Regions from separate parts of the Streptomyces sp. NPDC000410 genome, predicted to be linked through region 4. Evidence: riboswitches for the same ligand, from Rfam matches in the RefSeq annotation. Region 4 holds a riboswitch; each other region holds the start of a gene.
What was found. Region 4 has a riboswitch for cobalamin ahead of ABT342_RS13580 (energy-coupling factor ABC transporter permease). Riboswitches for the same ligand answer to the same signal wherever they lie in the genome.
Positions count from the first base shown of each region.

Region 1: another riboswitch for cobalamin. It lies ahead of ABT342_RS24565 (ABC transporter substrate-binding protein); the one in region 4 lies ahead of ABT342_RS13580 (energy-coupling factor ABC transporter permease).
Region 2: another riboswitch for cobalamin. It lies ahead of metE (5-methyltetrahydropteroyltriglutamate--homocysteine S-methyltransferase); the one in region 4 lies ahead of ABT342_RS13580 (energy-coupling factor ABC transporter permease).
Region 3: another riboswitch for cobalamin. It lies ahead of ABT342_RS32960 (SCO2321 family membrane protein); the one in region 4 lies ahead of ABT342_RS13580 (energy-coupling factor ABC transporter permease).

Region 1 is NZ_JBEPDM010000028.1:10,283-15,157, reverse strand. Features, by position in the region: gene ABT342_RS24575 (ABC transporter ATP-binding protein) at 1-831, opposite strand, end outside; gene ABT342_RS24570 (FecCD family ABC transporter permease) at 828-1,949, opposite strand; gene ABT342_RS24565 (ABC transporter substrate-binding protein) at 1,946-3,187, opposite strand; cobalamin riboswitch at 3,445-3,614, opposite strand; gene ABT342_RS24560 (PaaI family thioesterase) at 3,682-4,404, shown strand; gene ABT342_RS24555 (M4 family metallopeptidase) at 4,803-4,875, shown strand, end outside.
Region 2 is NZ_JBEPDM010000020.1:28,867-33,741, reverse strand. Features, by position in the region: gene metE (5-methyltetrahydropteroyltriglutamate--homocysteine S-methyltransferase) at 1-1,539, opposite strand, end outside; cobalamin riboswitch at 1,704-1,910, opposite strand; gene aceB (malate synthase A) at 2,124-3,716, opposite strand; gene aceA (isocitrate lyase) at 3,894-4,875, opposite strand, start outside.
Region 3 is NZ_JBEPDM010000056.1:21,629-26,503, forward strand. Features, by position in the region: gene ABT342_RS32950 (aldehyde dehydrogenase) at 1-1,007, opposite strand, end outside; gene ABT342_RS32955 (Strvi_7410 family MBL fold metallo-hydrolase) at 1,200-2,240, shown strand; cobalamin riboswitch at 2,355-2,507, shown strand; gene ABT342_RS32960 (SCO2321 family membrane protein) at 2,583-3,902, shown strand; gene ABT342_RS32965 (SCO2322 family protein) at 4,103-4,828, shown strand; gene ABT342_RS32970 (energy-coupling factor transporter transmembrane component T) at 4,825-4,875, shown strand, end outside.
Region 4 is NZ_JBEPDM010000009.1:54,399-59,273, reverse strand. Features, by position in the region: gene ABT342_RS13595 (energy-coupling factor ABC transporter ATP-binding protein) at 1-642, opposite strand, end outside; gene cbiQ (cobalt ECF transporter T component CbiQ) at 639-1,388, opposite strand; gene ABT342_RS13585 (energy-coupling factor ABC transporter substrate-binding protein) at 1,394-1,759, opposite strand; gene ABT342_RS13580 (energy-coupling factor ABC transporter permease) at 1,759-2,466, opposite strand; cobalamin riboswitch at 2,496-2,714, opposite strand; gene ABT342_RS13575 (PTS-dependent dihydroxyacetone kinase phosphotransferase subunit DhaM) at 2,769-3,179, opposite strand; gene dhaL (dihydroxyacetone kinase subunit DhaL) at 3,176-3,772, opposite strand; gene dhaK (dihydroxyacetone kinase subunit DhaK) at 3,853-4,845, opposite strand.

The DNA of each region.
Region 1 (4,875 bases), on a different contig from region 4:
CCCCGAAAGCGGGTCGAAGGCCAGGTGGTCGGCGTCGAAGGCCGCGGCGACGGCTCCATCGCGGATCAGGTCCTCGGGGGCGCCGGTGTGCACCCGGGCGCAGCGGTCCACCAGCCAGACCGCGTCGGCGACGCGCAGCGCCAGTTCCAGGTCGTGGGTGCTGACGACGACCGTGAGGCCCTTGTCCCGGGTGAGGTCGCGCAGCAGCACGGTGAGGGCCACGCGCGAGGGCACGTCCAGGAAGGCGGTCGGCTCGTCGAGCAGGACGACGTCGGGCTCCTGGGCGAGCGCCCGTGCCGTGAGCACCCGCTGGCGTTCGCCGTCGGACAGTTCGGCGGCCGGGCGGTCCGCGAGGTGGGCGGCGCCGACCGCCTCCAGGGCCCACTGGACGGCACTGCGGTCGGCCTCGGTCAGGCGTCCCGTGAAGCCGGTGTGGGGATGGCGGCCGAGGGCGACCAGTTCGCTTGCGGAGAGCAGGCCCGCGTCGACGCGGTCGGTGAGGACGACGGCGAGCCGCCGGGCGAGGGCGGCGGGGGATTCCCCGGCGATGGGCCGGCCGGCGACGCGTACGCTCCCGGCGAGCGGGGGCAGCAGGCCGCACAGGGTGCGCAGCAGGGTGGACTTGCCGGCGCCGTTGGGGCCGAGCAGTACGGTCAGTTCACCGGCGCGGGCCTCAAGATCCAGGCCCGCGAGGACCGCGCGCCGGGTGCCGCGTCCCCAGGCGGTCCGGGTCCGGTGGCCGACGGTGAGGCCGTAGGTGGCGAGTCCGCCGGGGGGTGCCGCGGTCTCGGGCGGGGCGGTCGGCGTCACGCGTACGGTCGTCCCGGTCATGGGGTCACCCCTTGCAGGCCGCGTCGGCTGCGGATCAGGAACGTGATGACGACCGGGGCTCCGAACAGCGAGGTGATCGCGTTCAGCGGGAGCACCGCGTCCATCCCGGGCGGCTGGCTGAGCAGCGCGCAGGCCAGGGCGAGGAACGCGCCCGCGAGCATCGACGCGGGCACCAGCACCCGGTGGTCGGAGGTGCCGAGCGCGACGCGGGTCAGATGCGGTACGGCCAGGCCGAGGAAGGCGACCGGGCCGCAGAACGCGGTCGCGGCGCCCGCCAGGAGTGATGTGCCGAGCAGTGCGAGGTCGCGGCTGCGCCGGACGTTCAGTCCCATCGTGCGGGCGTAGTCCTCGCCGAGCAGCAGCGCGTTCAGGCGTTTGGTGGTCAGCAGGGCGGCCGTGAGGCCGGCGCCGATCACCGGAAGCATCACCGTCAGGTCGGGCCAGGTGGTGGCGGAGAAGCTGCCCAGCCCCCACATCACGAACTGCTGGGCGCGTTCGGGCCTGGCGTACACCAGCATCACACTGACCACGGCCGTCGCGGCGGAGCCGATCATCACTCCGATGACCAGCAGGGTGACCGCCGAGCGCACCCAGCGCGACAGCAGCAGCACGAGCGCCAGCACACAGCCCGCGCCCAGCGACGCGGCCAGCACGACGCCGACGCGGCCCAGCCCGGCGAGGTCGCCGGTGAAGCTCCCGGCCACGCCTCCCGTGCTGACCACCACGGCCGCGACGCCCATGCTCGCCCCCGAACTCACCCCGAGCGAGAACGGGTCGGCCAGCGCGTTGCGGAACAGCGTCTGCATCTGCACCCCGGCCACGGCGAGCGCCGCGCCCACGGCGGTCGCGGTCAGCGCCCGGGGCAGCCGTACCTCCTCGACGATCACCGCCCACCGGGGATCGGCCCCGGCGCCGCCGGACAGGACGCGCACCACCTCGCCGACCGGCACCTGGTACGAGCCGACGGCGATCGTCAGCACGAACAGCGCCGCCGTCCCGGCCGCCAGCGTGCCGACGACGAGGAGCCGCCGGTGCCGCCCCGCGGCCGGTGGTGTCGCGACCGGTGGCGGGGCCGGTGCCGGGGCCGGGGCGGCCGGTTCGGCGGTCCGTGTGCTCACGCCCGGGGGACCTGGGCGTAGAAGGTGAAGGTGTGCCCCTCGGCCCGGTCGGGGTGGAGGATGGCGAACAGGTCCGCGAGGACGAGATCGGGCCGCAGCACGCCCCGTTCGTAGAAGTCGTTGCCGCCTCCCGGGCCCTGCGCCTTCGTGTTCGTCCAGACCTTCCCGGCCTTCATGGCGTTCAGTTCGCCGTAGCGGCGGTCCGCCTTGGTCGCGTCCGCGGTCGACTTCCACGGCTGGTCGACCAGCCAGACGGGCGCGTCGCCGCCCTTGGCGTACACGGCCTCGAAGGTCAGCTGGAGATTGCCGCTGCCCGTGTCGTCCGCCCACGGGTAGGTGCCGCCCGCGTCCTTGATCAGCCTTCCGGCGTAGCTGCCTCCGGCGGCCATGCTCCACGTGCCCTGGTACATCGTGCCCGGCAGCACCTTGACCGGCTTGCCCGCCGTGGCGGCCTTGGCGGCCTTGGCGGCGACCTTCGCGTAGTCGCTCTCGACGGTGTCGAACACCTCGCCCGCGCGCTTCTCGGCCCCGGTGAGCGCGGCCATCGCCTTGACCCATTCGGCGCGGCCCAGCGGACTGGGCTCCAGCCACTCGGCGTTGGCGACGACGGCGATGCCCGCCTGTCGCAGCTTCGGGTACTGCGGGTCGTCGGTGCCCTGGGTCATCAGGACGTCCGGTCCGGCCCCGATGACCTTCTCCGCGTCGAGCGTGTTGTCCTTGGCGTACTCCGTCACCTTGCCCGACGCGATCCGCTGACGGACCTCGGGCGAGCTGACGAACGCCCCGTTCGCCACACCGGTCAGCACGTCGAGGGTGCCGGTCTCGGTCAGCAGCGGCAGATGGGTCGTCGAGGCGGAGTACAGGCTCTTGACCGGCGTGGTGATCGTCGGGGCGCCGGCCAGATCGCCCGTCAGCTTCGGTTTCGGGGCGCCGCACTTGACCAGGACGTACGACTCGGGCTTGCCCTTGGGGTACGGCTCCTTGACCGTGAGGACCTGGTAGCTCTTCTCGTAGCGCAGGGTGAAGTTCTTCGCGTGCTCCACCGTCGATTTGACGGGGAAGTAGTCCTTGGCGGGGTCGAATCCGGAGATGCAGCCATCGGCGGCGGATCCGGAGGCGCGGGGGTCCGCCGTCGGCCGGCCACCGTCGCCGCACGCGCTGAGCGTCAGCCCCAGGGCACCGAGCAGGGCTACGGCGGCGGCTGGACAGCGGAGGGACAGGACGGGTCGTACGGGCATGGGGGTGCTCCTGGCATGCGTGAAGCGCGCGCCGCCGGGGATCCGGTCGTGATCCGCTGTGGATCCGGTCGTGATCCGGGCGCGCGGGTGGTTCCTCGGTACGGGGAGGGGCCGGGGATCGGAGGGTCGGCCGCCGCGGACTCAGTGGGCCGCGGGGCGCGGTCGGGTCCGTTCTTCACGGTCTGCCGGAAAAGCAGGGTCGGCACAGGTACGTGGGCACACGGCGCCACCGTCCTCTCTCGGGGAAATCCGCCCCGGTAAGTCGAGGTGCGACGGCGTGAGTCTCCTGACTCGGGATCGACGCTTCCCCGGCCTTCCCACCCCCGACGGGGCGGTGGCTTCGGCGGAGTCGCTCCCCCTACACAGTGGCGGTACCGTGCCGGAATCTCACCGGCTTCCTCGTTCCGCCGTCGCTTGTCGCAGGGAGCATCCCAGCCCGCGCGTGATTGCGCCAGCCCCCCTGAAGCCGTCGGGCGGCATGATGAGGTGGGATCATGACGACGACTGAAGCGATCGTGGTGCCCGAACTGTACGTCGGCTATCCGACGGTGGCCTTCGGCGGATACGTCGCGGGCGTGCTCGCGCGGCGGTCCGACGACGCGAAGCCCGTGCGGGTGGACTTCCGCGGGCCGGTGCCGGTGGAGGTTCCCGTGCCGATCGCCGAAACACCGGGGGGCGGCTGGCAGTTGGGCGAGAGCGGGCGGCCGCTGGCGACGGCGTCCCCGGGGGAGCTGTCGGCCGACGTGCCCGACGCGCCGTCCCTGGCAGAGGCCCTGGCCGCGGCCGAGGCGTTCCGGGCCGACCCGCCGCCAGGAGTCGTGGACTGCTTCGGCTGCGGCCCGGACCGTACGCCGGACCGCGGCCTGCGCCAGCACTGCACCGTGGTCCCGGGACGCGATGTGGTCGCCGCCGCGTGGGTGCCGTCCCCGGCCCTCGCGGACGCCGGCGGGGAGTTTCCGCCCGAGCTCGTCTGGGGCGCCCTCGACTGCCCCGGCAACTGGGCCGGGTGCCTGCTGGGTACGCAGCGCCCGGGTGCGGTCACGGCGTCCCTGACGGGGACGCTGCTGCGCCCGGTCCGGGCGGGCGAGCCGTACATCTCGTACGCCTGGCTGCTCGGCGAGTCGGGCCGCAAGCACACGATGGGCGTGGCCCTGGCCACCGCGGACGGCACCCTCTGCGCCCACGCCGAGGCGCTGTGGCTGGACCCGCGCACGTAGGCCGCGGCTACGAAGTCCCTTCCGCGCCCCGGACGCGTCCTGTCCGCGTCCCACCTGCGTCCCGGCCACCTTCTGCCTGCCCGGCGGGAACGAGCCACAGTTCGACGAAGTCCCGGGTGAGCGGGGCACATTCCCCCCTCAACATCCCGTTCACACCGGTTCACGGCGGTTCATCGAGGGTGCTCAAAGGCATCGAGGCGACGCACGCCGAAACGTCCGCTTAACGAACATGACCATTCACCCAACGGACGATTTCTGGCCAACTTGTTGACGCGCCCCTGACAGCAGGGCACTTCTGGTGCCACTCTTCCCCCGTTCCACGCAGTCGTACCGCTCCGCCAGCTCTGCCCGGGCAGCCCACCCAGCCGCCCGTAACCCCCCTCGCAGAAGGAGTTCGCGTGAGACCCACGCACAACCGTCGTCGCGCCACAGCGACCGGTGCTCTGCTCGCAGCCGCGGCCCTGCTCGCCG
Region 2 (4,875 bases), on a different contig from region 4:
CAGCTGTTCGGCGAAGTACTGCACCATGTCGTTGCGCTCCGGCTCGCCGTGCACCAGGACGTCGATGCCGGTCTTCTCCTGGAAGGCGATCACGTCCCGGATCTCGGCCTTGATCCGGTCCTCGTAGCCGGCGGTGTCGAGGCGGCCGGCGCGCAGGTCCGCGCGGGTGGTGCGCAGTTCGGTGGTCTGCGGGAAGGAGCCGATGGTGGTGGTGGGCAGCAGCGGGAGGCCGAGGCGGGTGCGCTGGGCGGCCGCGCGCGCGGAGTAGGGCTGGGAGCGGCGGCCGTCGGCGTCCGTCACGGCAGCCACCCGTTCCCGTACCGCCGGGTCGTGGGTGATCGCGGAGCCCGCCCGGGAGGCGAGGTCGGCGCGGTTGGCGGCGAGTTCGGCGGCGATGGTGTCGGTGCCCTGGGCCAGGCCCTTGGCGAGGGTGACGATCTCGGCGGTCTTCTGCCGGGCGAAGGCGAGCCAGCGCCGCACCTGCGGGTCGATGTCGCGCTCGGCGGCGGCGTCGAGGGGGACGTGCAGCAGGGAGCAGGAGGCGGAGACATCGACGCGGTCGGCGATGCCGAGCAGGGTGCCGAGGGTGGCCAGCGACTTCTCGAAGTCGTTGATCCAGATGTTGCGGCCGCCCACGACTCCGGCGACCAGGCGCTTGCCGGGCAGCCCGCCGACGGCGGCCAGGGCGTCGAGGTTGGCGGAGGCGGCATCGGTGAAGTCGAGCGCCAGGCCGTCGACCGGGGCCTTGGCGAGGACCGGCAGCGCGTCGCCGAGCCGGTCGAAGTACGAGGCGACCAGCAGCTTGGGCCGGTGGGTGAGGGCGCCGAGGTCGCGGTAGGCGCGCCCGGCGGCGTTCAGCTCGGCGGGCGTGCGGTCCTGGACGAGCGCGGGCTCGTCCAGCTGCACCCACTCGGCCCCGGCGTCCCGCAGAGCGGCGAGCACTTCCGCGTACACCGGCAGCAGCCGGTCCAGCAGGGTCAGCGGCTCGAATCCGGCAGCGACACCCGGAGCGGGCTTGGCCAGCAGCAGATAGGTGACCGGGCCGACGAGTACCGGACGGGGCGAGAGCCCGAGAGCCAGCGCTTCGCCCAGCTCTCCGACCTGCTTGGCGCAGTCCGCCGTGAACACGGTGTCAGGACCCAGCTCGGGGACCAGGTAGTGGTAGTTGGTGTCGAACCACTTCGTCATCTCCAGCGGCGCCACGTCCTCGGTGCCGCGGGCCATGGCGAAGTACCCGTCCAGCGCGTCCGCCGCGAAGGCGGCGCGGTGGCGGGCGGGGACGGCGCCGACCATCACGCTGGTGTCGAGGACGTGGTCGTAGTACGAGAAGTCACCGGTCGGGACCTCGTGGACACCGGCGTCGGCCAACTGCTGCCAGTTCGAACGGCGCAGGTCCCGGGCCGTCCGCTCCAGGGCATCGGCGGTGACGCGACCCTTCCAGTAGCCCTCGACGGCCTTCTTCAATTCACGGTTCTGTCCCTGGCGGGGGTAGCCGTACACGGTGGCCCGTGATGCCGCGGATGCGGGCTTCGCTGTCACGGAACTCTCCTTCGCGAGTTACTCCTGTGGGCACCCGGGGACGGGTGAGGGCGCGAAGGGGCCGCAGACCGGACGGAACGCCGCCGTGCGTCGATGACACACGTGTCCGTCAGATATGTAGGCCGACCCGCCCTCGAGGTCACCGGGATCACCGGGTGCGCATGGGCGCACACGGGCAACGGGCAGGTCTTCGGACTCGCGGGCTCGTCCGGCCGGATTCCCGGCGGACACCTACTGGCTGTCGCTTCCCGGGCCCGTACAAGGACCCAGTGCTCATGACGGCGGTCGTTCCCGCTCACCGCTGCGGGGCAGTCCCGGATTCCCACCGGGTTCCCTCTTACGACGCGCGTACCTGGCGGGCACGGCGAACCAGCTGCACCGGCCAGCCTAGAGCCCCTGAGGGGACGCGGACACCACTGTTCATCATCCGGACGGTGATGCGAGACACGCGGGCGGCGCGACCGCGGAAACGCGGGAGGGCGTGGAACAGTCTCTCCCACTGTTCCACGCCCTCCCGCAGCAGCGGGTCCCTCAACCCCTCTGCGTCACCGGAGCCCCTCAGCTCCGGTCGTCCTTGGCCCCGTTCACGACCGCACGTCCGAGCGGTGGACGAGGTGGCGGGCGTAGGCGTCGGTGGTGAAGAACTCGGGCAGCGTCCTGGCGAGGGCGGTACGTTCGAAGATGTCGCGCACCTCGTCCACCCTGGCCCACGGATACTGCGCACCGAGCGCGGCGGTTTCCTCGTCGAGCATCGCGAGCACGGTCTCCCGGTCGACGGCGCCGTGGCGTATCCACTGCCAGACCTGGCAGCGGGCCATCTCGGCCGCCGCGGCGTCCTCCATCTGACCGCCCAGCGGGACGGCGCCCTGGCCGCGCAGCCAGGCGTCGAAGTAGCGCAGGGCGAGGGCGATGCCGGCGCGTACGCCGTCGAGGGTGGGCGGGCCCGCCGTGCGGCGGACGGCGAGCAGGTCCTCGGCGGTGACGTGGACGTCCTCGCGGGTGCGGTCGAGCTGGTGGGGCCGGCCGCCGAGGACGCCATCGAAGATCTCGCGGCACAGCGGGACGAGGGCCGCATCGGCGACCCAGGTGCCGTCGAAGCCGTCCTCCGCCTCGCGTTCCTTGTCGAGCCGGACCCGGATGAGTGCCGCTTCGTGTGCCGCCGCGTGCGGGCCGGGCAGGTGGGCGGCCATGCCGCCGATGGCGTGCGCGCCGCGCTTGTGGCAGGTGCGTACGAGCAGTTCGGTGTAGGCCCGCAGGAACGGGGCGGTCATGGTGACCCGGTCCCGGTCGGGAAGGGTGAAGTCCGGCCGGTGGGCGAAGTTCTTGATCAGACTGAACAGGTAGTCCCAGCGGCCGGCGTTGAGCCCGGCGCTGTGTTCGCGCAGCTCGTAGAGGATCTCCTCCATCTCCAGAGCCGCGGTGACGGTCTCGATGAGGGCGGTCGCCCGGATCGTGCCGCGCGGAATGCCGAGGAGGTCCTGGGCGAGGACGAACACGTCGTTCCACAGGCGGGCTTCCTGGTGGTGCTCCATCTTGGGGAGGTAGAAGTACGGGCCGCGGCCGGCGTCGATCTGCCGCCGGGCGCAGTGGAAGAAGTAGAGCCCGAAGTCGACGAGGGACGCGGACAGCGGGCGGCCGTCTATCACCAGGTGCTTCTCGGTGAGGTGCCAGCCGCGGGGGCGGACCATGAGGGTGGCGATTGTGTCGCCGGGCCGGTGCTTCTCGCCGTCGGGCGCGGTGACGTCGATGCGCCGCTCGACGGCGTCCAGCAGGGTCAGCTGGCCGCCCACGATGTTCTCCCAGGTGGGGGAGGTGGCGTCCTCGAAGTCGGCCATCCACACCTGGGCACCGGAGTTGAGGGCGCGAGCCGCCGTGTCGCGGTCCGGGGGGCCGGTGATCTCGACCCGGCGGTCGGTCAGCCCGGGGCCGGGCGGTGCGACGCGCCAGTCGGAGTCGTTGCGGATGTTGGTGGTGGCGCGGGAGAAGTCGAGCGGGAAGCCGGATGCGAGTCGGCCGGCGAGGCGGCGGCGTTCGGTGAACAACTCGAACCGGCGGCCCGCGAAGGCGGCGTCGAGGCGGGCGAGGAAGTCCAGCGCCTCGGGGGTGAGGATCTCGTCGAAGCGGTCGCCGGGTGCGCCGAGGACCTGGACACGAGCGGTCAGCTCGGTGGTGGACATGAGGGGCTCCTCAGCGTGAGCGGTGAGGGTGAGGGCCGGACGGACGGCTGTCCGGCCCTCACCTGGCTACGGATGCTCTTGACGTGCGGGGGCCGGGCCTCGCGAACGAGGCCGGGGGAGCGAGGCCGGGGAGCGAGCGGTCCCGGGTACGACGCGCGGGAGCCGTCGCGGGTGTTCCTAGTGGAACTGCTCTTCCTCGGTGGAGCCGCTCAGCGCCGTGGTCGAGGAGGCGGGATTGACGGCGGTGGAGACGAGGTCGAAGTAGCCGGTGCCGACCTCGCGCTGGTGCTTGACCGCGGTGAAGCCGTGCGCCTGCGCGGCGAACTCGCGTTCCTGGAGTTCGACGTAGGCGGTCATGCCGTGCTCGGCGTAGCCGCGGGCCAGGTCGAACATGCCGTGGTTGAGGGAGTGGAATCCGGCCAGCGTGATGAACTGGAAGCGGTACCCCATGGCGCCGAGCTCGCGCTGGAACTTGGCGATCCGGTCGTCGTCCAGGGCCGCCTTCCAGTTGAAGGAGGGCGAGCAGTTGTACGCCAGCATCTGATCCGGGTACCGGGCGTGGATCGCCTCGGCGAACTCCCGGGCCTGCGCCAGGTCCGGGGTGCCCGTCTCCACCCAGATGAGGTCGGCGTACGGGGCGTAGGCGAGGCCGCGGGCGATGACGGGGGCCATGCCGTTCTGCACCCGGTAGAAGCCCTCCGCCGTGCGCTCGCCCGTGACGAACCGCGCGTCGCGCTCGTCGACGTCGCTGGTGAGCAGGTTCGCGGCGAGGGCGTCCGTACGGGCGACGATGACGGTCGGGACGTCGGCGATGTCGGCGGCGAGGCGGGCCGCGTTGAGGGTGCGGATGTGCTGGGCGGTGGGGACGAGGACCTTGCCGCCGAGGTGGCCGCACTTCTTCTCGGAGGCCAGCTGGTCCTCGTAGTGGATGCCCGCCGCGCCGGCGGCGATCATCGCCTTGGTCAGTTCGAAGGCGTTGAGCGGGCCGCCGAATCCGGCCTCCGCGTCGGCGACGATCGGCGCCAGCCAGTCGGTGGTGTCGCCCGCGCCCTCGGCGGTGGCGATCTGATCGGCGCGCAGCAGCGCGTTGTTGATGCGCCGCACCACCTGCGGAACCGAGTTGGCCGGGTAGAGGCTCTGGTCGGGGTACGTGTGCCCG
Region 3 (4,875 bases), on a different contig from region 4:
TGCTGCTGGCGCCTGGCCACCAGCGGGCCGACCTGCGTCGCCGGGTCCAGCGGGTCGCCGACGACCAGGGCGCCCGCCGCCGCGGCGAACGCCTCGGCGAACTCGTCGTAGCGGCCGTGCGGGACCAGGATGCGGGTCTGGGCGACGCACGCCTGCCCGTTGTTCATCCAGGCCGCCGGGACGATGCCCTGGACGGTGGCGTCCAGGTCGGCGTCGGGGAGAATCACGGCCGCCGACTTGCCGCCCAGTTCCAGGGTGACCCGGGTGAGATTGCGGGCGGCGACCTCCATGACCCGCTTGCCCGCGCCGACCGAGCCGGTGAAGGCCACCTTGTCCACGCCGGGGTGCCCGACCAGGTACTCGCTGACCTCGCGGTCGGCGGGCAGGATCGACAGCACGCCCTCCGGCAGCCCGGCCTCCCGCGCGATGTCGGCGAGGATGTACGCGTCGAGCGGGGACTCGGGCGACGGCTTCAGCACCGCCGTACAGCCGGCGAGCAGCGCGGGCCCGAGCTTCGCCGCCGCGACGAACTGCGGGACGTTCCACGGCACGACGGCCGCGACCACCCCGACCGGCTCGCGCCGGACGAGGATCGGCCCGAGGACACCGGTGCGGCGTTCCTCGTACGTGAAGTCGCGGGCGACGGTGATCGCCGCGTCCCAGACCATCATCGCGCCCAGCGCCTGGGCGAGGACGCTCCAGGAGTACGGGGACCCGTTCTGCGCGCTGATCGAGCGGGCGATCTCCTCGTGCCGTACGGCGATCGCGTCCTTGATCCGCCCGACGACCTCGATCCGCTCCTCCGTCGTCAGCCGCGGCCAGGGCCCGTCGTCGAACGCGGCACGCGCGGCGGCCACCGCCCGGTCCACATCGGCCCGCGACGCGTGCGGGACGCGTCCGATGACCTGCTCGGTGTGCGGCGAGATCACCTCGATCGTGTCCGTGCCGAGGGGATCGACCAGCTCCCCTCCGATGAACAGCTTTCCGTGCTCGACCAGCTCGGTCATGACGTCCTCCGCCTCCCGCGCACCGGCATCACCGGGACCACCGGGGACTCTCCGACGGCTTCCCCGACGCCGTACCCGACATCGCGGCGTCCGGCACCGTGCCCGGCATCGTTTCTGACGCTGTTTCAGAACTGATATCAGTTCTAGTTATAGTGGGCAATGCCCCTGCCGCCTCCGGAGAGTCGAGGACGCATGCCCCAGGTGATCGCGCACGGCGGAGGTGTCTGGTCCCTCCAGGTCCCCATCCCGGACAACCCCCTCGGCCACACACTGGTCCATGTCCTCGACACCGACCGCGGCCCCGTCCTCATCGACACCGGCTGGGACGATCCGTCCGCGTGGGGCGCGCTCACCGAGGGGCTGGCCGCCGTCGGCACGGCGGTCGGCGAGATACACGGGATCGTCATCACCCACCACCACCCCGACCACCACGGTCTGTCCGGGCAGGTCCGCGAGGCGTCCGGGGCCTGGATCGCGATGCACGCCGCCGACAGCGAGGTCGTGCGGCGGACCCGTGAGGCCCTGCCGGGTACCTGGCTGGGCTACCTGACCGACAAACTCGCCGCCGCCGGAGCCCCCGAGGAGCATCTCGCCCCGCTCCGCGCCGCCCGTGACGGCGGCCGGATGCGGACCCTGCCCGGACAGCGGGCCGCGCTGCCCGACCGGGAGATCGTCCCCGGCGAGCTGCTGGACCTGGCCGGGCGCCGGCTGCGGGCGGTCTGGACGCCCGGCCACACCCCCGGCCACGTCTGCCTCCACCTGGAGGAGGACCACCCGGCGGGCCTCCCGGGTCGCGGCCGGCTCTTCTCCGGCGACCACCTGCTGCCCGGGATCTCCCCCCATATCGGCCTGTACGAGGACCCCGACGACTCCACCGTCACCGACCCCCTCGGCGACTACCTCGACTCGCTCGAACGCGTCGGCCGCCTCGGCGTCGCCGAGGTCCTCCCCGCCCACCAGTACGCGTTCACCGACGCCCCGGCGCGGGTGCGGGAGCTGCTCACGCACCACGAGTCCCGGCTCGCGGACCTGCTCGCGCTCCTCGCGGCCCCGCTCACCCCGTGGCAGCTCGCCGAGCGGATGGAGTGGAACCGCCCCTGGGAGCAGATCCCGTACGGCTCGCGGAACATCGCGGTCTCGGAGGCGGAGGCCCATCTGCGCCGCCTGGTGAAGCTCGGCCGCGCGGAGGCGGTCGCGGGCACCGATCCCGTGACGTACGTCGCGGTGCGCTGACCCGGCGGCCCGGGGCACGTGCGTACGTGCCGGCGGGGGCGCCGAGCCGGCCCGGGGCGCGCGGTACGTGACGTACGTCGCGGGGGCGCCGACCCGACCCTGGACGCGCCGTACGGGCCGGTAGAGTGTGCGAGTCGTCATCATGCCTGTACAGGGGGAAGCCGGTGCAAATCCGGCGCTGACCCGCAACCGTGACAGCCACCGTCGCAGGTGGCGAGCCGGACTGCCCCGTACTGGAACGTGACCGGCTCGCACGAGCACCGTCGAGGAATACGGGGCCGAGCCCGGTGCATCCCGTGCGCCCGCGCCCGGCTCCCCGCAGGAGAGGCAGCACCGCCCGCCATGACCGTACGGACCGTACGCCGCAGCGCAGCGGCGCTCGCCGTTGCCGCCACCTCCGCAGTGTTCTGCGTGGCGGCCTCCCCCGCCGCCCCCTCTCCCGCGCCGTCCGCCGCGCTGCCTGCCGGTCTGTACGGCACGAAGGACCCGACGTGGGACGGTGTGTGGCGGCAGTCGCTGGCGATCATCGCGCAGGACACCGTCCACGTCGTGCCGTCGGCGGAGGCCGTGGCCTGGCTGGCCGGGCAGCAGTGCGACAACGGCGGCTTCGCCTCGTACCGCCCCGATGCCACGAAGCCGTGCGACAGCAAGACGATGTTCGACACGAACGCCACCGCGGCCGCCGTCCACGCGCTCGCCGCCGCCGGCGAGCACACCGATCAGGTCCAGAAGGGCATCGCCTGGCTGAAGTCCGTGCAGAGCCCGGACGGCGGGTGGAGCTACAACCCGGGCATGGCGTCCGACGCCAACTCCACCGCGATCGTGATCGGCGCGTTCGCGGCGGCGAAGGAGCGGCCCGGCGACCTGACGTCCGAGCAGGGGAAGACGCCCTACAACGCGCTCGTCTCGTTCGCGATCCCGTGCGCCGACAAGACGGCGGGCGGGGCGTTCGCGTACCAGCCGGACGCGAAGACGGGCAAGCTGCTCCCGAACGGCGACGCCACCGCGGCCGCCGTGCTCGGCGGTCTCGGCCGCGGCATGGTCGTCCAGGGCCCGAAGCCGGGCAAGGCGCCGGCGTGCGTGACGACGCCCAGGGCCACTCCCGAGCAGTCCGCCCGCAACGGCGCGGCCTACCTCGCGAAGGTGCTCGCGAAGACCGGCCACCTCGACTCCCCGCCGATGCCCGGCGCCACGGACCCGGCCCCGCTGCCCGACTTCGGCAACACCGCGGACGCGGTCGTGGCGCTGTCCGCCGCCGGACACAAGGACAAGGCGGCCGCCTCGGTGGCCTGGCTGGAGAAGAACGCGTCCGCCTGGGCCAAGGAGGCGGGACCGGCCGCGTACGCGCAGCTGATCCTCGCCGCGCACGCCTACGGCGCCGACCCGAGGGACTTCGGCGGCGCCGACCTGGTCCAGCAGCTGAACGCGACCGGACCCACCCCCGCGTCCACCGTCCCGCCGTCCCCGGCGGCGCAGGGCGACGGCAAGGACAAGATAGGCGGCGACCGCGGGGCGCTCTTCTGGGTCGTCGGCGCCGGGCTCGCGGCGGTCCTGGGCGCGGCATTCATGATCAACGACCGCCGCAAGAACCGGAAGCAGGCCAAGCAGGACCAGCAGGCCCAGCAGGAGGCCGCCGCCGGCCGGCAGGACGAGCAGCAGTGACGCACGGGCTCCCGCTCCTCGGCAGCGCACCGGCGGCGACGACCGCGCCGCGGGCCGTGCGGCGGCTCGGCGAAGCGCCCGCGCGGGACGCGGTGACGACCACCGCGCTCCCGCCGGTGCGACGCCTGGGGGCTGCGGCAACGACCGTGCTCCGGGCCGTGCGTCCCCTCGGGGCCGCGGCGACCGCCTCGCTCCGGGCCGTGCGGCGGCTCGGCGCGACCGGGCGGCAGCTCGGGACGGGGGCCCTGTCCATCGGCGCGGCGCTCGCGCTGCTCCTGGCGGTGGCGTGGCCCGCGCAGGCGGCCGGGTACCGGTACTGGTCGTTCTGGCAGACCAACGGCGGTTCCGGCGGGGCCTCATGGGCGTACGCCACTCAGGGACCGGCCACCGCCCGCCCCGCCGACGGCGAGGTGAACGGCTTCCGCTTCTCCGTGAGCTCGGACTCCGCGGACTCGGCGCGGCCGCGCACCACCCCCGACTTCGCGGCGCTGTGCGCCGGCACCCCCGCGAAGGACGGCACCAAGCGGGTCGGCGTCGTCATCGACTTCGGCACCCCCGCCGACGCGGCGGCCGGTGAGACCCCGCCCGCGGCGCGTACCGGCTGCGCGCAGGTGCGCACCGACGCCACCAGCGCGGAGGCGCTCGCCGCGGTCGCGAAGCCGCTGCGCTACAACAGTGACGCGCTGCTCTGCGCGATCTCCGGCTACCCGGCGTCGGGCTGCGGAGAGCAGGTGTCGGGGGACACGCCCGAGCAGGCGCTCCCCTTCTACCCGACGGCTCCGCCCTCCTCGGGCGCCCGCCCGGCCGTCATCACGGCCACGAAGCCGGCGGACACCGGCCCGTCGGTCGGCGTCCTCGCGGGCGTCGCGGCCGTCCTCGCCCTGGGTGCGGCGGCCCTCTGGCAGGCCCGCCGCCGGCGCGGATGAGCCCGGCGGGCCGTTTCCGCGCGCCCGAGGCCGGCCGGAGCAACGCG
Region 4 (4,875 bases):
GGCCGCGTCGTCCGCCCAGCGCAGCGCGAGATCGACGTCGTGCGTGGCCATCACCACGGTCGTGCCGCCGTCCCGCAGCCGGTCCAGCGCCGCCAGCAACCGCTCCTGGCCGTGCGGATCGAGCCCCGCCGTCGGCTCGTCCAGGATCAGCACACGCGGCCGCATCGCCACCGCGCCCGCGATCGCGGACCGCTTGCGCTGGCCGTAGGAGAGCAGATGCGTCGGCCGGTCCGCGAGGGCCGTGATGTCCAGCGCCTCCAGGGCCTCGGCCACCCGCGCACGGACCTCCTCCTCCGGCAGCCCCAGATTCATCGGCCCGAACGACACGTCCTGGCCGACCGAGGCGGCGAACAGCTGGTCGTCCGGGTCCTGCACCACCAGCTGGACGGTCGTCCGCAGCCGGGTCAGCCCCGCGCGGTCGTACGACACGGGCTCGCCGGCCAGCAGCAGCTGCCCCTTGCCGCAGCGCAGCCCCCCGCTCAGCAGCCGCAGCAGCGTCGTCTTGCCGCTGCCGTTGCGGCCGAGCAGCGCGAGCGAGCGGCCCTGCGGCACGGCGAAGTCCACGCCGTCGAGGACCGGGGGGCCGTCCTCGTACGCGAATCCCGCTCCGACGAGTTCCACGACGCCCGGAGAGTCGGTCATAGCACGGACCTTTCGAGTACGAGAGTGAGGGCGACCAGGCCCGCCAGCAGCCCGGCGGTCGCCGCGAGGAACGGCCGGGAAACCGATGCCTGGGGCACCAGCACCCGCAGCGTCCCGTCGTAACCGCGCCCCGCGAGCCCCGTCTGGAGCCGCTGGGCCCGGTCGAAGGCGCGCACGAACGCGGTCGCCCCGAGACCCGCCAGCGAACGCCAGGTCGCGGCCCGGGTGGTGTGCCCGAGGCGCGCGGCCTGCGCCTGACGGATCTGGTTCACCGAATCCAGCAGCAGAAAACTGATCCGGTACATGACGAGGGCGACATCGACCACCGGCGCCGGCACGCCCGCGCGCACCAGCCGGGGCAGCACGTCGGACACCGGGGTGGTGAACGCGAACAGCAGCACCCCGAGTGAGGCCGCCGACGTCCGCAGCAGCAGCCGCAGCGCGTGCAGCGGACCGTCGGGCGCGAGCGCGACGAAGCCGTCCGGACCGCCCACCGCGAACAGCAGCGGCACCGCCCCCGTCACACAGAACCCGAGCGGAATCCGCCACGCCCGCCACAGCTGACGGGGAGCCACCCCGGCCGGGCCGAGCAGCACCGCGAGCGTCGCCGCCGCGACCAGCACGGCGCCCGGCCACGGCGGCAGCGAGATGGCGCAGACCGTGAGTCCGAGCCCCAGAACCGCCTTCTCACATGGATGGCGGCGGCGCCAGCGACTGCTGTGCGCCGCCGCGTCGATCGGCAGCACGGCGGCTAGGCCGTCGTACGGTCCGAGGCGGATCCGGCGTCCGCCTCCTGGGCGCCGGCGGCCTGGGCGGCACGGGCCTCGCCCTGCCTGCGGCCCTTGCGCAGACCGAAGTAGTACGCCAGGACCCCGGCGCCGATGGCCGCCTGCAGGGCGAACAGCGCCGACTCGATCTCCCCGGACGGGGGCTCGTACAGCGGCGCGAACCAGGGCTCGTAATCCGGAGCGATCTCGGTGATCGCCGTCTCCGCCTCGGCGTCGGCACCCGCGAACGGCTCTTCCTTGTGGTCACCGAGCCCCAGCACCAGCGGGAACACGGCCAGCGCGGCCACGAGCACCAGCAGCAGCGTATTGATCTTCGCGTTACGGCTCATCAGACCGTGGCCTCCGACTTCTTCTCGCCCTCGCTGCCCCTGCCGCCCTGGAGCAGCACGCCCAGCCGGGTCAGCTCACCCTTGCTCGACTGGACCAGCAGACGCATCACCAGCACGGTGAGCAGCCCCTCGCTGACCGCCAGCGGGATCTGGGTGAGGGCGAAGATGCCGCCGAACTTGCCGAGCGCGCCGATGAAACCGCTGCTCGGGTCGGGGAAGGCCAGCGCCAGCTGGACGCTGGTGACGCAGTACGTGGACAGGTCCGCGACGAACGCGCCGAAGAACACGCTCAGCATCAGCGACAGACCGGAGCCCCGCAGCAGCCTGTACACCGCGTACCCGGCCCACGGCCCGACGATCGCCATCGAGAACACATTGGCCCCGAGCGTCGTCAGCCCGCCGTGCGCCAGCAGCAGCGCCTGGAACAACAGCGTGATCGTGCCCAGCACCGCCATGATGGGGGGTCTGAACAGGATCGCGCCCAGCCCCGTCCCGGTGGGATGGGAGCAGCTGCCCGTCACCGACGGAATCTTGAGCGCGGACAGGACGAAGGTGAAGGCACCCGACGCGCCGAGCAGCAGCGTCGACTCGGGGTGGGCCTTGACCTCGCGGGTGAGTGCGCGTACGCCGTGAATGACGAAGGGCGCGGACGCGGCGCCCCAGGCAGCCGCGTGCAACGGGGGCAGATACCCCTCGGCTATATGCATAGTTGGGAGACCCTCTCCAACACCTCGTGGATGGACAACGCACCTTGGCCGGTCTCCTGGCTTACGGGAGGGGGCCTGGGGGCTTCCCCCAGACGACTTGCCGCCCGACTCCGCCTTCCCGGACGCCGCGGTCTCCCGCGGTGGTCCAGTGGCTTCCTGGTGGATGGAGCCGGACTTCCCGATCACAGTGGCGAGGGCCGCACCGGTACCGCACCGGTTTCCCGAACACCAAGGCGGTGTGACACTAGTGGTTTGACCAGGTGCATCACAAGCCGCGCACGGATGCGTACGGAGACGTGACGTCACACCTTCCGGTAGCCGTACGCCTCCGAGGCGGCCGCCTCCACCGCGTCGAGGTCCCCGCCCGCCGACGCCGTCACCAACGCCGCGACCGCGCCCTCCACGAACGGCGCGTCCAGCAGCCGGGTGCCGTCCGGCAGCTCGTCGCCCTCGGCGAGGAGCGCCTTCACCGTGAGCACGGCACTGCCGAGGTCGACCAGCACGGCCACCCCCGCACCGCCGTCCACCTCCCGCGCCGCCCTGGTGATCAGCTCCGAGCTGGTGCCGAGCCCGCCGTCGGGCGTACCGCCGGCGGCCGCCACCGGGGCGGTCCCCCCGCCACCGGCGAGGCCGGCCGCCAGCTCGGCGACGGCGGTCGCCACCGCCGCGCTGTGCGAGACGAGCACGATGCCGACCGGGCGCGTCGGGTTCATCGGGCCACCTCCTCCAGCGCGGCGATCAGCAGCGCCGACGACGTCGCCCCCGGGTCCTGGTGCCCGACGCTGCGCTCGCCCAGATAGCTCGCCCTGCCCTTGCGGGCCAGCATCGGCACGGTCGCGAGCGCGCCCTGCTCCGCGGCCTCCCGCGCCGCCGCGAACGACTCGTCCAGCGCCCGGGCCGCCGGCTCCAGCGCGTCCAGCATCGTCTTGTCACCGGCCTTCGCCCCGCCGAGCTGCGCCACCGCGGCGACCCCCGTGCGCAGTGCCTCGGCGAGCTGCTGCGGCGTCACCTCGGCGGCGTCGCCCAGCGCCTTGCCCGTACGCCGCAGCAGCGTCCCGTACAGCGGCCCGGACGCGCCCCCGACCGTCGAGATCAACTGCCGCCCGGACAGCGTCAGTACGGCCCCCGGGGTGTCGGTGGCCTCCTTCTCCAGTACGGCGGTCACGGCGGCGAACCCGCGCCGCATATTGGTGCCGTGATCGGCGTCCCCGATCGCCGAGTCCAGCTCGGTGAGCCGGTCGGCCTCGCGGTCGACGGCGGCCGCGGCGACGGTCATCCAACGGCGGAAGAACCCGGCGTCCAGCACACGCTCCCCTTCGGTATGTCCCGTGGATCCCACGGCTCCCATGTCCTCCATGCCTTCCCTGTCCTCCGCGTCTCCCCGGATCAGCACCCCCAGCGCAGCGCGGGAGTCCGCACCGGCGCGTCCCACAGCCGCAGCAGCTCCTCGTCCATCGCGCAGAGGGTCACCGAGCAGCCCGCCATGTCCAGGGACGTCACATAGTTCCCGACCAGGGTGCGGGCCACCGGCACACCGCGCTGGGCGAGCACCCGGTGCACCTCCGCGTTGAACCCGTACAGCTCCAGCAGCGGCGTCGCACCCATGCCGTTTACCAGCACCAGCACCGGACTCGACGGCTTCAGGTCCTCCAGGACCGCGTTCACCGCGAAGTCCGCGATCTCGCCCGAGGTCATCATCCGCCGACGCTCGCGGCCCGGTTCGCCGTGGATACCGATGCCCAACTCCAGCTCACCCGGCGGGAGATCGAACGTCGGCGTGCCCTTCGCCGGGGTCGTCACGGCACTCAGCGCCACCCCGAAGCTGCGCGAGCGCTCATTGACCCGCCGCGCGATCGCCTCGACCCGCTCCAGTGGCCGACCCTCCTCGGCGGCCGCCCCCGCGATCTTCTCCACGAACAGGGTCGCGCCCGTGCCGCGCCGCCCCGCCGTGTAGAGGCTGTCGGTCACCGCCACGTCGTCGTTCACCAGCACCCTGGCCACCTGGACGCCCTCGTCCTCGGCGAGCTCGGCGGCCATGTCGAAGTTCAGCACGTCGCCGGTGTAGTTCTTGACGACGAACAGCACCCCGGCCCCGCTGTCCACCGCCGCGGCGGCCCGCACCATCTGGTCGGGCACGGGCGAGGTGAACACCTCTCCGGGACACGCGGCGGACAGCATCCCCGGCCCGACGAACCCGCCGTGCAGCGGCTCGTGCCCGGACCCGCCCCCGGAGACCAGCGCCACCTTCCCGGCGACCGGGGCGTCACCCCGGATCACGACGCGGTTGTCGACATCCACCGTCAGCTCGGGATGGGCGGCGGCCATGCCGCGCAAGGCGTCGGGGACGACGGTCTCGGGGACGTTGATCAGCATTTTCAACGGGTACCTCCAGCTGGGAGTGGCGCCTGC